4 regions of the Micromonospora sp. NBC_00362 genome follow, and region 1 is predicted to be linked to each of the others. Evidence: riboswitches for the same ligand, from Rfam matches in the RefSeq annotation. Region 1 holds a riboswitch; each other region holds the start of a gene.
The links. A riboswitch is a leader RNA that binds a small molecule or an ion and turns the genes downstream of it on or off. The one in region 1 is predicted to bind cyclic di-AMP.
Positions count from the first base shown of each region.

Region 2: linked by a shared signal. The riboswitch ahead of OG992_RS28515 (hypothetical protein) and the one ahead of OG992_RS10710 (C39 family peptidase) in region 1 are both predicted to bind cyclic di-AMP.
Region 3: linked by a shared signal. The riboswitch ahead of OG992_RS20615 (NlpC/P60 family protein) and the one ahead of OG992_RS10710 (C39 family peptidase) in region 1 are both predicted to bind cyclic di-AMP.
Region 4: linked by a shared signal. The riboswitch ahead of OG992_RS18035 (hypothetical protein) and the one ahead of OG992_RS10710 (C39 family peptidase) in region 1 are both predicted to bind cyclic di-AMP.

Region 1 is NZ_JAPENH010000001.1:2,351,013-2,355,089, reverse strand. Features, by position in the region: gene OG992_RS10725 (acyltransferase) at 1-783, shown strand, start outside; gene OG992_RS10720 (hypothetical protein) at 876-1,298, shown strand; gene OG992_RS10715 (hypothetical protein) at 1,432-2,202, shown strand; cyclic di-AMP (ydaO/yuaA leader) riboswitch at 2,487-2,627, shown strand; gene OG992_RS10710 (C39 family peptidase) at 2,860-3,708, shown strand; gene OG992_RS10705 (alpha/beta fold hydrolase) at 3,832-4,077, shown strand, end outside.
Region 2 is NZ_JAPENH010000001.1:6,158,125-6,162,201, forward strand. Features, by position in the region: gene OG992_RS28500 (1-phosphofructokinase family hexose kinase) at 1-758, opposite strand, end outside; gene OG992_RS28505 (SRPBCC family protein) at 950-1,417, shown strand; gene OG992_RS28510 (hypothetical protein) at 1,586-2,095, opposite strand; gene OG992_RS28515 (hypothetical protein) at 2,237-3,250, opposite strand; cyclic di-AMP (ydaO/yuaA leader) riboswitch at 3,307-3,438, opposite strand; gene OG992_RS28520 (cation diffusion facilitator family transporter) at 3,557-4,077, opposite strand, start outside.
Region 3 is NZ_JAPENH010000001.1:4,477,997-4,482,073, forward strand. Features, by position in the region: gene dcd (dCTP deaminase) at 1-172, shown strand, start outside; gene OG992_RS20615 (NlpC/P60 family protein) at 247-1,287, opposite strand; cyclic di-AMP (ydaO/yuaA leader) riboswitch at 1,301-1,436, opposite strand; gene OG992_RS20620 (N-acetylmuramoyl-L-alanine amidase) at 1,672-3,654, shown strand; gene OG992_RS20625 (C40 family peptidase) at 3,710-4,077, opposite strand, start outside.
Region 4 is NZ_JAPENH010000001.1:3,960,916-3,964,992, forward strand. Features, by position in the region: gene OG992_RS18030 (YibE/F family protein) at 312-1,682, shown strand; cyclic di-AMP (ydaO/yuaA leader) riboswitch at 1,849-1,979, shown strand; gene OG992_RS18035 (hypothetical protein) at 1,984-3,003, shown strand; gene OG992_RS18040 (carbonic anhydrase) at 3,060-3,794, opposite strand; gene OG992_RS18045 (MarR family winged helix-turn-helix transcriptional regulator) at 4,022-4,077, shown strand, end outside.

The DNA.
Region 1 (4,077 bases):
TGCGAGTTCTTCTTCTACCTGTGTCTGCCGCTGGCGCTGCCGCTGCTGCGCCGGGCCCGACCGAAGCTGCTCTGGGCGCTGATCGTCGCGCTGCCGCTGCTGATCCTCGCGCTCTGGCCGGCGCAGGAGCTGGTGCCGGAGGTGAGCCGCTGGTGGTTCACCCAGATATTCCCGCCGGTACGGTCGCTGGAGTTCTGGCTGGGCGCGGTGGCTGCCGAGTTGATGCGCCGGGGGCTGTGGCGCGGTCCCGGTCTGAGGGTGGCCAGCGGGATCTTCCTGGTCACCTGGGTGGCGGCAGCGCAGTGGATCCGTGCCGAGTTGTGGACCACGCTGCTCGCGGTCGCGTACCTGTTGGTGATCACCGCCGCTGCGGACGCGGACGTGCGGGGTCGGCGCTCGCCGTGGCGGTCCCGGCCGCTGGTCTGGCTCGGTGAGGTCTCGTTCGCCTTCTACCTGGTGCACGTGCTGGTGATGACGAGCGTGCTGCGCTGGAGCGGCACCTGGGGGATCGGCTTCGCGGGCTGGCGTGGCCCGGCCGTGGTGCTCGGCTTCCTGGCGGCGAACCTGATCCTCGCCGGGCTGCTGCACCGCTTCGTCGAAACCCCGATGATGCGCCGGCTCGCGCCGCGCCGTGCGGCCCGTCCGGCGCCCGTCCCCCGACAACGGGCGGCCGGCGGCGACGACGCTCGGGATCCCGGAAGCAGCGCCAACGGCACTGTCGACGGACCTGCCGACGAGGTCGGTCAGGCTGGCGGTCGATCACCGTACGTCGACCTGCGCTGACAACGTCCACCCTGGTCAACGGGGTCGGCGCGGCGTGATCCGACACGCCCGTGGTCGGTGCGCCCGGGTCGGCGCGACGGTAGCGTTGGGGCGTGCTTCCGGTCGCGTTCACCTGTCCGCTGTGGTGGGTGGCGCGCTGGGCGACTCGGGTGCTGACCAGCCTCGCCGTCGTCGCGGCCCTGGCGCTCGGCGCAGGCCCGGCCACGGCCGTCACGCCAACACCCGGCCCGGTGCCGACGTCGAGCGCCGTGCCGGCCTCGGCCGCCGCCGGGTCGCTGGCGGCCTCCTACCGGCACTCCTGGGCATCCAGCGCGGCCCGCCCGGCCGCGGCGACACCGCCGGAAGCCGCAGAGGAGTCGGCCCCGACCTGGTCGGTCGACACGCCGGTGGCGCTCCCCGGTGATCAGGGCACCACGGCGGCCGTCGTGCTGCCGGTCGGCGCGGCCGAATCTGACCGGCTGCCCCTCATCGACGGTACGGGCGGTCGGGCTTCGCGGGCCCCACCCGCGCGCTGAGCCACCGGGACGACCGTCCCGCCACAGCGCCCTGTCGACACACCCGCTCCCTGACCCGCCGACCCGTGGCCCACAGTGGCCCGCTGATCGGCGCGGCTCCCCATCGCACTGCTCTCTCCCCGAGGTGCCGACCATGGAGACCGTCGTCTTCTACCAGTTCGTGACCGAGATGCCGCGGGCCGCCGCCATCTGGTCGACGCTGTTCCTGCTGACCCTGGGCCTGCTCACCGTGCTGGCCGCCCGCCCCGAACGGGACCTCCCCACTGACGACCCGCTCCCGGCCGGGCCCACTCGTCGGGAGCTGGCCGCCGCCGAGGCCGTCGACCTGCGCCGCTACGCCGAGGAGGTGGCCGTCGCCGCGGCCCGTGCGGCCATCACCGCCAAGCGGCGGCGCGCCGCCTGGCTGACCGCTCAGGAGCAGATGGAGCAGGCCTGGACCGGGTACGACGAGGCGGACACCGCCGCGCGTCGCTTCGCCGGCGCCGGGGCGCTGCCCACCCCGCAGACCTCGCACACCCCCGCCGAGTACGCCGCCCGGGAACGCTATCTGCACCGGGCGGCGATGGCGGCGTACTGGCGGGGCGACCTGACCATGGCGCAGCTGGGCGACGTGTTCGGGCACCGGCGCGGCTGGGATCCCCGGCGACACCCGGTCGAGCAGGAGGTGCTGATCAGCCGGGTGGTCCGCGATGCGCGGCTGGCCGACTACCAGGTGGCCGCCGACAGTGAGCGGGTCGCCTGGCGCGACGCGGAGTTGGCCGCCTCCTCGGCCCGTGCCCTCGCCGAGGAGGCGTACGCGGCGGCGGCCCGGCTCCGCCCGATCCTGGTCCCCGCGCGCCGCACCGTGGCCGGGGCGTTGCGTCCCGCCGTCGTGGCACTGTGGCGCCCGGCCCGGGTGGGTTGAGCCCAATCCGTGATGTGAGGCCGGTCACCCAATCGGAAAATCCGACGTCCGACGCGTTCGGTGGGATTGTTCCCGCGATTGTGGCCGCGTTCTTTACGGCCTGTCCGGTTGTCGCCCGTAGGCGTCACCGTAACCGGTTGTCCCATCGAGTCACATCAGCGGCAATACGCGCAGAAATTGTCGCGCCAATTGGGGTTTACGCAGGTGAACCTGGCTTGGCAGGGCGTTGAGACGCCAGTAGTGTCGTCCCGTCCGGTGCGGTAACCGATCGCAAGACGCGACGCCGCATCGACCCGCTTAATCGTGATCAACGAACCGGGGACCCACCAGTAAGTCCGGGGTGAATCCGCGAGCCACGGCCCGCGGTAGGGCGTCTTCCCGCCCGAATCCGTCAGCTAACCCGGTAGGCGGTGTCGGAAGGAGTCCCATCCTCGTGCAGCACCTTTCCACCCCTCGGCTGTTCCCTCGCCTCCACGGCGCGGCGGTGCACCCGCTCATTCGTCCCGTGACGGTGAGCTGACCCCCGGGTCATCGCCTTCCCCGCCCGGCCGCGCCGGGCGTTCCCCTGAGCGGTTCACCATCCGCGGACCACGGTCCGCGCGCTGGCGCCTGCCCGGATACCGGTCCGGCCCCGGTGTGCCGCTCTCCCCCCGATCCGTGGAGGACCCCGTGAAGCACACCCTGCAGCGTCAGCTCCGCCGCCTCGCCACCGAGCGCCCGTACCAGATCGTCGCCGCCTCCGCCGCTGCCCTCGCGATCGCCACCACCACCGGCGCCCTGCTCACCACTGCCGACGAAGCCCCGGCCGGCCAGCGCACCGCGACCACTGTCGCCGAGATGCGCAGCGACCTCACCGCCTCCCGCGGCGAGGCTCGGGACGCGTCCCCCTCGGCCAGCGCCGCGCCGACCACTGCCGCGCCGGCCACCAGCGCCGCGTCGCCCGCAGCCAAGGCCAGCAGCAACCCGGACCTCACCCGGAAGCCGGAGCGGCCGAAGCCGCCCGCGACCAAGGTGCTCGACTACGACTACGAGGCGCAGAACACCTACTACAACTGCGGCCCGGCTGCCACCCGGAACGCGCTCAGCGCCGCCGGCATCGACCGCACCCAGGAGGACCTCGGCGCCGAGCTGGGCACCACCGAGATGGGCACCAACTCGGCCGAGGACACCACCCGGGTGCTCAACGCCGAGGTGAAGGGCTCCCCGTACCGGACCCGGATGTTCCCCGGAGCGCCCAGCCCGGCCCAGATGGACCGGCTCCAGGCCGACGTGGTGAAGGCCATCACCGACGGTCGGGGCGTGGTGGCGAACGTCGTCGGGGACGCCACCGACACCGACGGCGGCTGGCACTCCTACGGCGGCGGGCACTACATCGCCGTCGTGGGCTACAAGGACAACGGCCGCACCGTTCGGATCGCCGACTCGGCGAACCCGGCCGACCCGTCGTACTGGATCACCACGATCGACCTGGCCAACTGGATCACCAGCCGGGGCTACTCCGCCTGACCCGGGCACGCTGACCGCCGCGGGCGCCGTCCTCCACAAGGGGCCGGCGCCCGCGGCGTTTGTGCGCGCGGTCCGGCGTCGACGGCTCTCGTACCCGACAGTGAACCGTGGGAGACTGCGGCCGTGGTGGAGAAAACGGGTGGTCACGTCGGCCGCAGGCCGGTCCTGCTGCTGCTGCACGGCATGGGAGCGACCGGGGACGTGTGGTTGCCCTGGGCCCCGTACCTTGAGCAGCACTGGCCCGGTCGGTGGCTGGCACCGGACCTCGCCGGCCACGGCTGGGCGTCGCCGCTGCCGTCGTACTCCTTCCCGGGCTTCGCTCAGCAGATCGCGCAGGCCCTCGCCCCCGATGACCGGCTGGTAGTGCTC
Region 2 (4,077 bases), 3.8 Mb from region 1:
GCCGTCATCGAGTCACCCGCGCCGCGCGGGTCGGCGGCCTCCAGCCGGGGCATCTCGACCTGGAACAGCTCCCCCTCGATGAGCGCCAACGCCGGCTGGTCGGCGCGGCTCACCACCACCGTCTCGGCGCCGCCCGCGTGCAGCTCGTACATGGCCCGGGTCAGCTCCTCGGTGTCGTCGCTGCGGGCGCGGCCGTCGCGGATCAACTCCTCGTGACTCACCTTGAGGAAGAACACACCGCTCTCCAGCACCGAAGCGAGGTGATCGCCGGAGAGGTCGACCACCACCCGGCCGCCGTTCGCGCCGAGGTCGGCGGCGAAGCGTCGGTACAGGTCGGCCGGTACGAGCCACGGTTCGTTCGGCCCACTGAGGATGCTCACCGAGGCCTGCAGGCCCTCGCCGAGGGCGAGGTTGTACAGCTCGTCGATCTCGTGCCGGCTCAGCGGCTGCCCGGGCACGTCGGCGATCTCCTGCCGGGAGCCGTCGCGGCGATCGTGCACGTACCCGCCGCTGCCCGAGTCACGGACCACCACCTTGAGGTCCACGCCCTCACTGACCAGCAGTGGCTCCAGCACCTGGCCGATCTCACCGCCGAGGGCGGCGCAGAGCACCACGTCGACTCCGAGGGAGATCACCATCCGGGCCTGCCAGACGCCCTGCCCGCCAGGGTGCAGGTGCAGCTCGGGGTGGTCGTTGGGCTGGTCCACGGTCACCGTCAGCTGTGGAGTGGGCGCGAAGACCATCACGTGCCCACTCATCGGTCGTCGCCGTTCATGCTGGCCGCCCTCCGGCATCTTCGGGGAAGATTTCGCACTAACCGACCTTAATGGCGCAGGTGGTGGCAGGTCGTCGCATCGGCCGGGTCCGGCGCGGCGCCGAGGGCCCGGGGGCGTTGCCAGCCAGACATCGGTACGGGACGATCGAGCGACAAACGACGGCGGGAGACGGTGTGCGCAGCAGCGATACCTTCAGCTACACCGTCCAGGCCCGGTGCTCACCCGCCGAGGCGGCAGCGTTGCTCAGCGACCTGACCCGGCAGGGCGAGCTGCACCCGCTGATCGTCCGGGTCCGCCGGGTGCCGCCGCGGCCTGGCGCCCAGGCCAGCTACACGATCAACGACCGGTTGGCGGCCGGTCCGCTGCGCTTCCGGACCACCTACCACGCGGACGTGCTGATCAGCGAGGCCGACGAGATCGTCATGGTGGCCCGCCAGTGGCCGGCCACCACAGTGCGCAACCACACCCGGCTACGCGCCGAGCCGGACGGCCTGGTCCGCATCGACGTGGAGATCACCCTGACCGCGCCGACGCCGCTGTTCCGCTACGCGTTCCGCCAGGCCCAGGCCGCTCACCTAGCCCTAGCCACCCGGCTGGGCGCGGCCCTCGACCGCACCGGCACCCCGCCAAACCCGACCTGACCCGCGTCGCCCCGCCCCGCCCGCCGCCCCGCCGCCCCGCCGCGTCGATCTTGTAGTTTCGGTTGTCTATATCGGCGTAATGCCCCATATGTCGGGACAGTAAGTGCAAGATCGCGGAGCTGGGCAGGTCGCTTGCGCTTGGTGCGACGTGCTCAGCGGGCGTGGTGTCTAGATCGTGGTTGCGGCGCGATCACGGCTGGTGCGGGCCGGTCGGGTGGCGGGACGCCGGCCCCAGGGCTTGTAGGTGGACAGCACCGTCGCGATGATCATCAGGCTGGTCGACACCGCCGGCGCGATGACCAGGTCGGCGCGATCCCGGGCGGGCAGGGCGGCGCCGACCGCTCCGGCGTGGCGCAGGTTCGGGGTGAGCAGGAACAGCACCAGCCCGACCATCACCGTGGTGAGCACGAGCTTGACCAGCACCCAGCGGTGGCGCAGCAGGCCCCACGGGGTGAGCAGCGAGCTGGCGACCCCGATCAGCCAGACCAGGACGCTCAGCGGCGCGAACAGCACAGTGCCGACCAGGGCCGTGACCGGATAGACCACAGCCGGGTCGGCGCCCCGCTGGACGGCGATGCCGAGGGTGAGCAGCACCAGGTCGGCGCCGAGCCAGCCGAGCGAGGTGACGAGATGCAGGGTGAGCAGCGCCTTGCGGGTGGTGGGTCGGATCCGAGGCATACCGCGATGCTTCCCGCCGACCGCTGCCGGGTCGTCCGACGATCGACGACATCACGGGTACGCCCGGCGACGTAGCCCCGCCCCGGACACACGTGATGCCTGTGAGCCAACCCATGACTCACAGGCATCACGACGCGTGGGTCAGTAGACCGACAGGTGTACGTGGTTGGTGTGGTCGGTCGACGGGGTGCCCTGCGCCCCGCTGTACGACTTCCACCCGCTGCTGGGCAGCCAGATCTGCCTGTACCAGATCACGTAGAGCACGGCGAGCCGGTCGGCGTTGCGGATGAAGTACGCCGCCAGGTTGTTGCCGTACGTCTTGTCGCCGCCGGTGGCGTTCCCGCCGAAGCCGCCCTTCTGCGCCGCGAAGTCGCAGGCCCGGCCCTTCGGGTGTTCGCCGGAGCCGCTGGGGCGGTGGCACGAGACGTAGCGGGTGAATCCGGCGGCCTTGGCCTGGTTGAGCGCGTGCAGGGTGCGCGGGGTGATGCAGCCGTTGGCCGGCGTGGGGTCGTTGACGCTGCACGACTCGGAGGGCCAGGAGCCGTCGGAGTTGCGCGGTGCGGCCTTCGCGTTGGCGCTGGAGGTGCCCCGGTTGGAGCCGCCGTCGGCGGTGGTCTGCGGTTTGGGTGTGGTGGCCACTGTCAGGGCCCGTTCGGCCTGCTCCTTGCGCTTGGCCATCACCGCGACCTGCTTGCGTTGTTCGTTGATTTCGCCGTCCAGGGCGACCCGGGTGCGGTTGGCCTTGTCCTTGCTGTCCAGCAGGTCGCGCAGCACCCGGTCCTCGTTGGCCGCCACCGCGTCCAGCGCGGCCGCCCGGTCCATGAAGCCTTCCGGAGTGTTGCTGTTGAGCAGCGCCGACATCGCACCGAGCCGGCCGGTGCGGTAGGCCACCTCGGCGATCTCGCCGACCTTGCCGTTGCGCTGGTCGATCTCACCCTCGATGGTCGTCAGCTGGGTGGCGAGTTGCTTCTGCCGTTGCACCGAGGTGTCCAGGGCGCGCTTCGCGTCCAGGTAGCCCTTGCTGGCCGCCTCGAGTTGGGCCCGCAACGCCGGGGTGCCGCCCTCCTCGTCGGAGTCGGGTGCGGCGGCCCGCAGGCCGGTCGGGGGAGCGGCCGAGGCGGTGCCGGCCGGAAGCGCGACGCCGAGGGCGAACATCGCGACGATCAGGGCCGCCAGTCGGGCGGCGGGTGGTCGTGCTGGTGCCACTGCGCATGTCCTTCCGTCAGCCGCCGACCGGGTTAGCTGACGGGTTCGGGACGGAAGATCCCTACCGCTGACGCGGATACACCCCAGGAACATGGTTCCCCGGTTCGCCCAGTTGGGCGATTAGGCGGCGACCGCCACCGGCGCCGGGAGGGCGCCGCCTGGTGGAGGCCGGGACCGAGCCTACCGGTGCGGGTGGGGCCGCTGCAGCCGATGTGACGGACGGTGCGTGCGTCACGACGGAAAATTACGGATCCGTCACCATTCGATGGAGCCACAGGCTCCAGAAGCGGCGCCGGGCTCAATCTGCAACGTCGCGTGCTCGATGCGGAAGTCGTCGTGCAGGGCCGTACGCGCCGCGGTGAGCACCGCGCCGACCTCCGCGCCGGGTGCCATGGTCAGGTGGGCGGAGGCCACCTCCATGCCCGAGGTGAGCGTCCAGACGTGCAGGTCGTGCACCTCGACGACACCGGGAACGGCGGCGAGCCGGTCGTGCACGGCGGTCACCTGGAGGTGCTCCGGGGCGGCCTGCACCAGGATGCGGATGGCGGCGCGGGCCAGCCGCCAGGTGCGCGGCAGGATGAAGACGCCGATGGCGACCGCGACCAGGGGGTCGGCCCACCACCAGTCGGTGACGGTGATGAGCAGCGCCGCGCCGATGACGCCGAGCGAGCCGAGCAGGTCACCGAGCACCTCCAGGTAGGCGCCCTGGAAGTTGATGCTCTCCCGGGCCCCGGCGCGCAGCAGCGCGAAGGCGGCGATGTTCGCGAGCAGGCCGA
Region 3 (4,077 bases), 2.1 Mb from region 1:
GCCGATCACCCTCTGGCCGGGCATGAAGATCGGGCAGCTCTGCATCTTCCGGCTCTCCTCGCCGGCTGAGCACCCGTACGGCTCGGTTGTCTACGGGTCGCGCTACCAGGGCCAGCGGGGGCCGACACCCAGCCGCGCCTGGCAGCACTGGCGCACCTGGCCAACACGCTGAGGTTCAGCAGCCAGGACCGAGACGACGAGGGCCCGCCGCGACGGAATCGCGACGGGCCCTTCGATGACTCACTGTCAGCCTGGACGGCCGTAGCTGTGGATCGGGCCGTCGTCGACCTTCTTCATCTTGACCGGCTGACCGGCCTGCGAGGCGTGCACCACCCAGCCGCCGCCGACGTACATGCCGACGTGGTGGATGTCGCTGTAGTAGAAGACCAGGTCGCCGGGGCGCAGGTCGCCCTTGCTGACGTTCTTGGTCACCCGGCTCTGCGCGGCGGCGTTGTGCGGCAGCGACACGCCGGCCTTCGCCCAGGCGGCCAGCATCAGCCCTGAGCAGTCGTACGAGTTCGGGCCCTCGGCACCCCAGACGTAGGGCTTGCCGATCTGCGCGCAGGCGAACTTGACAGCGGTGCCCGCGCCGCCTCCGGGGTAGCTGCCCGGGCAGGGCGCCGGGCGCAGCGGACCGCCGCCGCCGCTGCCGTACACCTTGAGGCGCAGCTTCTGCAGGCGGTCGATCTCGTCGTTGATCTGCTTCTTCTTCGCCGCGAGCTGAGCTTCCGTGCGGGTCAGCTGGGCCACCATCTCGTCCAGTGGCGCCTTCTGCGCGGCCAACTGGTCGCGCAGGTCGGCCACCTGGCGTACGTCCTTCTGCTGGTTGTGCGCGAAGCGGTCGAGCATTTCGAGCTGGCCGACCACCTCGCTGGGCGACCGGCTGCCCAGCACGGCGTTGACGGTCGAGACGTTCTCACCCTTGTAGGCGCGTACGGCCAGGGCGCTGACCTTGTTCATAGCGGCGTCGACCTGGCGCTCGAGCGGAGTGATCCGGGCGGCCAGCGCGTCTGCCTGCTTGCGCTTCGCGGCGAGGTCGATGCGGGTGGCGTTGTGCCGTTCGATGATCGGTTCGAGCTTGTTCCAGTCGGCGTCGATCTGGCGCTCGATCTCGGCGACGGACGGGTCGGCGTGGGCCGCAGTGGCACTGCCGGTCAGAACGACGGCGATGCCGGCCAGCGCGGCGAGTGCGGTGGTGAAGCGGGACCAGCGTGGGCGCGGCACTATCGACGCCGGGCCGGCTGATGCCGACCGCTCGGACGACGGCCGCGGGGCATGGAGTGCCACCGGGGTTCCGTACTCCTTCTTCCTGACCGCCTACCGGGTTAGCTGACGGGTTCGGGCGGGAAGTCGGCGCCCTACCGCAATGGCTGCGGATTCACCCCGAGGGACCTGGGTCCCCGGTTCGCTCGGAAACGACTCGGCGGTGTCGGTCCGTTACCGCCCAGGTTGGGCGGAGCTGCTGTCGGGCCGACAAATGACCAGAGTAGAGACGCCTGTTACCGATCCGCAACCCGTGCGGCGGTGACACTCCGTACGGATTGGACGACGTCACCGACAGTGTGTGAAGAATTCTTTCCATCCACTTCGATAGATAGAAAGGTATTGACGTGACCTCCCGGACGGCGCGATGGTGACCTGACCTCACTCCGCGAGAATCTAGGGGGTTCGATGCACCATCCAACCCTGTCGACCGGCTGGCGCGCGCTGCTCGCCGCCACAGTGGTTGCCGCCGCGACCACCGTGCCACTCTCCGTCGGCCCGGCCGCCGCCGCGCCCAGCACCGACCGCCAGCAGCAGTACGCCGCAGCGGCCCTCGAGTACGGCGTGCCGGCCGTCGTGCTGCTCGGCGTCTCCTACCTGCAGTCCCGTTGGGACACCAACGCCGGCACGCCGAGCACCAGTGGCGGCTACGGTCCGATGCACCTGACCGACGCGCGGCACGTGGCCGCCCTACCCGGGCGCGGCCACCACGACGCCGGCGTCGAGGACCCACGCGGCGACGACTCCCGTCCCGCCCGAGTGCCCGCGCCCCGACCGGTCGAGGCACCCGCGCCGTCCACCGCCGCGTTGCAGACCGTCGACGCCGCCGCCACGCTGACCGGCGCCACTCCCGAGGCACTGCGCACCGACGCGGGCCTCAACATCCGGGGTGGGGCCGCGCTGCTGAGCGCGTACCAGAGGGATCTGGGCGCGCCGGTCGGCGCGGACACCGACCCGGCGGCCTGGTACGGCGCGGTGGCCCGCTACTCGGGCGCGGACAGCGCCGACGCCGCCGCGGCCTTCGCCGACGAGGTCTTCACCACCATCGGCGCGGGCGAGGCCCGGGTGACCGACGACGGCCAGCGGATCACCCTGCTGGCCCGCGCGGTACGGCCGGAGCGTTCCTGGCTGGACCGGCTGGGTCTGCGCCGCCTGGCCCGCCCGGACGGGGTGGAGTGCCCGCGCACCATCTCCTGCGAGTGGATCCCGGCGCCCTACGAGGCGTTCGGCGACGGGGACTACGGCAACCACGACCTCTCCGACCGGCCCACGCGGCAGAAGATCGAGTACATAGTCATCCACGACACCGAGGCGAGTTGGGCCACCACCCTGCAACTGGTCCAGGACCCGACCTACGTGAGCTGGCACTACTCGCTGCGCTCGGTCGACGGGCACATCGCCCAGCACGTGAAGACCAAGGACGTCGGCTGGCACGCCGGCAACTGGTACGTCAACGCGAAGTCGATCGGGTTGGAACACGAGGGCTTCGCGGCGCAGGGCACCTGGTACACCGAGGCGATGTACCGGACCTCGGCGAAGCTGGTCCGGCACCTGGCGCTGCGGCTGGGCATCCCACTGGACCGGCAACACATCATCGGTCACGACAACGTGCCCGGCACCATCCCCTCGACCGTGCGGGGAATGCACTGGGATCCGGGCCCGTACTGGGACTGGACGCACTACTTCGACCTGCTGCACGCGCCTCGACTGGACACCGGCACCCCGGCCACCGGAATGGTCCGGATCGATCCGGACTACGTCACCAACCAGCCGGCGTTCACCGACTGCGTCACCCCGGGCGTGCCCTGCGCGCCACGCGGCTCCTCCGCTGTGGTGCTGCGCAGCGCACCGTCCGCGGACGCGCCGCTGGTCAACGACATCGCGCTCCGCCCTGACGGCAGCCCGAACACGATGGCCGTGTCGGACCACGGGGCCCGGGCGTCAGCCGGGCAGACGTACGCGCTGGCCGGACGGCAGGGCGACTGGACGGCGATCTGGTACCTCGGGCAGCGGGCCTGGTTCCACAACCCGGCGTCCGCGCCGACCGCCAGCTGGACCGTCGGCATCGTGGCCACGCCGAAGCCCGGACGGACCACAGTTCCGGTCTACGGACGGGCGTACCCGGAGCAGTCCGCGTACCCGGAAGGGGTGCCCTACCAGGCGATCTCGCCGCTGCAATACACCCTGGCCGCCGGGCAGCGGTACGCCGTCGGCGCGGTGCTGGCCGGCGAGTACTACCGGGCCAGCACGTTCGACGGCTCCTCGTCCGGCGACTGGACGGTGATTCGCGGCAAGAACCGGTACGCGCAGATCCAGTTCGGTCACCGGATCATGTACGTCGACCTCGCCGACGTGCAGCTCCTGCCGTCCCCGGTCGGCGCGCCCCGCTGAGAACCACGAAGGCCCCCGGTCGGTGACCGGGGGCCTTCGTGTCGCGTGAGGTGGATCAGCCAGGTCTGCGGAACCCGGCGACCGGCATTGTGTTGATGCTGGACACCTGCACCGGCTTACCGGCACGTGGCGCGTGCACCATTGTGTTGTTGCCCAGATAGAGCCCGACGTGACTCAGGCCGGAGAAGAAGAAGACCAGGTCACCGGGGCGGGCGTCACCTCGCGAGATGGCCTTGCCCTCGTTCCACTGGTCACCGGTGTGGTGGGTGAGGTAGATCCCGGCCGCCTTGTAGGCGTACTGGGTCAGCCCCGAGCAGTCGAACGAGTTCGGCCCGGTGGCGCCCCAGACGTACGGCTTGCCGACCTTGCCGCAGGCGGTCTTGATAGCGGTGCGTGCCGCCTCGCTGACCACGCCGTTGATGG
Region 4 (4,077 bases), 1.6 Mb from region 1:
GGCTCCAACATGCCGCCCCGGAGGCCGCCGCGCGAGCGGTTCGGCCGCCCGACACTCCGCCACGACCTGCAACCCCCGGGAGGGCTGGCTAGCATCTCCCACGATGGCCCTCCGAATGCCGCTGCACAGTCGGGCACCGGCGCCGCCCCGTCGTGGCGTCGTCCCCGGCCGACCGGGCCGAGCACTGACCGTCCGTGATCAAGCGGTCGTCAGGCAGCGATCCGCCCCGCCGTCCGCCGCGTTTCCACCGCAACGGTGAACCGCCCGGCCCGCTGACCCGTATCCCGCACCGGATCGTTGGGAGTCTCACCTTGGCCGCCGACCACACTCACCCCGCTCCGTCCGCCCCGCCACGGGTGCGACGGATCCTCATCGTGACTGTGGTACCCCTCTTCGTCGCCACCGTGCTGGCCGCGTTACTGCTCTGGCCCCGCGGCGGGTCACCGCAGACCGATGGTGGCGCGGACGTGCCTCGCCACCCCGGCACCGTCACCCGGGTGGTGAGCGAGCCGTGCCCGCCGGCGCCGTCGGTTCCGGAGGGCACACCGAGGGTCGGCGACGGGCGGTGCGGCACTGTCGACGTCCGGGTGGACGACGGGCCGACCGCCGGCCAGCAGGTACGGACACCGGTGCCCGACGGGCCCGGCGCACCCCGGGTCGAGGTCGGCGACGAGGTCGTCCTGGTCGAACTGGCCGATCCGATCGATCCCACGGTCAGCAACTGGAACATCGCCGAGCACCAACGCGGCACCCCGATGGTGTGGCTGGCGGTGGTCTTCGCGGCCGCGATCGTCGCGTTCGGGCGGTGGCGAGGTCTGGCAGCGCTCGCCGGGCTGGCCGCCAGCTTCGCCATCCTGCTCACCTTCGTGCTGCCGGGCATCAGCGCCGGCAGGTCACCGCTGCTGGTGGCGGTGGTCGGTGCGGCCCTGATCATGTTCGTGGTGCTCTATCTGACCCACGGGGTCACCGCACAGACCTCGGTCGCGGTACTCGGCACCCTGGGCAGCCTGGTGCTGACCGGCGTGCTCGCCACCATCGCCACGGCCGCGACCCACCTCACCGGCTTCGGCAGCGAAGACGCCACCACCCTGTCGATGTTCCAGGGCGACGTGGACCTGCACGGTCTGCTACTCGCCGGCATCATCATCGGATCGCTCGGGGTGCTCGACGACGTGACGGTCACCCAGGCGGCCACCGTCACCGAACTGGCGAACGCGAACCCCGGGCTGACCCGGTTGCAGCTGTACCGTGCGGCCACCCGGGTCGGCCGCGCGCACATCGCCTCCACCGTCAACACCATCGTGCTGGCGTACGCGGGCGCGTCACTGCCCCTGCTGCTCCTGCTCACCGCCGACTCGCGGCCGATCGGGCAGATCCTCACCAGCGAGTTCCTCGCGCAGGAGATCGTCCGCAGCGCGGTCGCCACCCTCGGCCTGATCGCCGCCGTGCCGCTGACCACCGGCCTGGCAGCGGTGGTGACCGCCGCCGGGCGCGGCGATGCCACGCCGTCCACCGGCGCTCCCGCGCCCCGGCCCCAGCCGGACCGCAGCGAGGCACTGGCCGCACTCAGCTCACCGCGTACGGCCGGCTCCGACGAGCCGGACCGGACGCGGACCGCACCCCCATCCGAGGCCACCGACCGGTGGCCGGAGTCGAACAGGAGCACGGATACGGCATGGTGACACTCCTCAGCGTGACCAGATCGGGCATCCACCCTGAGAACCGCGTCACTGGTCACTCAACGCTATGGCGAAATGACGCTTTTGGTCGGCATCCAGGCATAGCTCAGCCGGTCGACTCTCGGGTAACCTCGCTGCCGGTTACCGATGAAGGCGCGAAGCGGCGCCTGCGGTGCCACCGCCCAATCGCCAACCGGCGAGCCGGGGACCCAGGTGCCTGGGGTGAATCCGCGTCAGCGGTAGGGGCCACTTCCGCCCCGAACCCGTCAGCTAACCCGGTCGGCGGTCGACGGAAGGGAACATTGTGACGGCACCCCTACGCCGCTGGTTGACACCCGTGGTGGCCGTGATCGCCGCACTGACCGTGCTCGCCGGGCCGCTCCCGGCGCACGCCGCCCCGACGAACCCCACACCGTCCGGGCACGAGGAGGACGGCGAGCCCAAGCTGCTCAACGACGTCATCGAGCAGGCCAACCGCGACTACTCCGCCGCGAAGTCCAAGCTGGACAAATCCAAGAAGCGGCAGGGCGAGTTGGCGGCGGAGGTCAACCGCGCCAAGGCCGACCTGGACGCGCTGGCGCCGCAGGTCGGGCAGATCGCCGCCCAGGCGTACCGGACCGGCCGGATCGGCGCGGTCGCGATGCTGCTGGAGAGCGACGCTCCCGACTCGTTCGTCCAGCGCGCCGGGCTGCTCGACGAGATGAACATGGTCAACGAGAAAAAGCTCTCCGAGGTCAACGAGGTGAAGGCCCGCGCCGAGCAGGCCAAGCTGGCCCTCGACACGGAGGTCCGCGAGCAGCAGAAGCAAACCGCCCTGATGGCGAAGCGCAAGAGCGAGGCCGACAAGGCGCTCTCCCTCGTCGGCGGCAAGGGTTTCACCGGCGGCCTGGTGGATGCCACCTCCAAGGTCGCGAAGATCGGCCCGGGTCGCACGGCCGACGGTGACTGGAAGCCCCAGTCGTGCAGCGAGAACGACCCCACCACGTCCGGCTGCGTCACGCCGCGCACGCTGCACGCGTACAAGGAGGTCAAGGCGGCCGGCTTCAACCGGTTCGTCGGCTGCTACCGCCCCGGCGGGCCGTGGGAGCACCCGAAGGGCCGCGCCTGCGACTGGTCGCTGCAGAAGAGCGGGTTCTCCCCATGGCACAACAACGACACCCGGACGTACGGCAACAACGTCGCCGCGTTCCTCATCCGTAACGCCGACCGGCTCGGCATCTACTACGTGATCTGGAACCGGCAGATCTGGTTCCCGGCCACCGGCTGGAGTTCGTACAGCGGGCCGTCGAACCACACCGACCACGTCCACATGTCGCTGCTCTGACCCGCACGATCCCCGTCGAGGGCCGTTCCGCGTCACGCGGAGCGGCCCTCGACGCGTCAAACGGTGGCAGGCGCGGCCGGGTCGGTCGACTCGGCCGAGGCCGGGGTCTCCACCGTCGCGAAGCCGGCCGGCACCGCGGCCACCGGGCGCACGGCTCCGGCGGCGAGCCGGTAGGACACCCCCACCACCGCACAGCGTCCCAGCGCCACCTCGTCGGCCAGCACGGGCGACTGCCCGAGCAACGTCTCGACGGTCTGGGCGATGTGGATGTCCACGATGCCGTCGATGTCGTCAACGCCCTCGGACGCGGCGCGGCGCAGGCTGGGCAGCACGGCGTCGACCACCGCGCGCAGATGCCCACTCGGTGCGGTACCGGTCGCGGCGGACTCCCGGGCGGCCTGCACCGCACCACACGAGTCGTGGCCGAGCACCACCACCAGCGGGGTGCCGAGCACTGTCACCGCGTACTCGACGCTGCCGAGCACCTCGGGGCCGGCGGTGTGCCCGGCGGTGCGAACCACGAACAGGTCGCCCAGACCCCGGTCGAAGATGATCTCGGCAGCCAGCCGCGAGTCGGAGCAGCCGACGATCACCGCGAACGGGTGTTGCCCGTCGGCCACGGCGGCCCGGTGCCCGGCATCCTGGTTGGGGTGGCGTGGGGCGCCATCGACGAAGCGCCGGTTGCCGGCGACCAGTTCGGCGTAGGCCCGGGTCGGCTCGCTGAGCGCGGTGGCCCGGTCGGTGGTCCGCTGCGGACCCGGCTGACCGCCGGAGCTTCCGGTATGACTCATCCCGCACCTCGTCTCGACGCGTCTGCCCTGGTCAAGCCGGCTTTCCGCCGGCCGGGCGGGCGGGCGCTGGCTCGTGCTCCACCGTCACACGCACCGTAAGATGCGTCAAGGTATGCGTGATTTAGATTTCATACGTTGACTCCGGCCACACCCTGGGCAACCTTCCCGAGGCAGGGCGGACCAGACTCTCGCGAGGGCAGGCGGACATCCGGAAAGGCGGTCACACGATGGCGAGCACGGTGACGGACGACACCGGCGGCGGGCGGAACTGGACGTTCCTCAC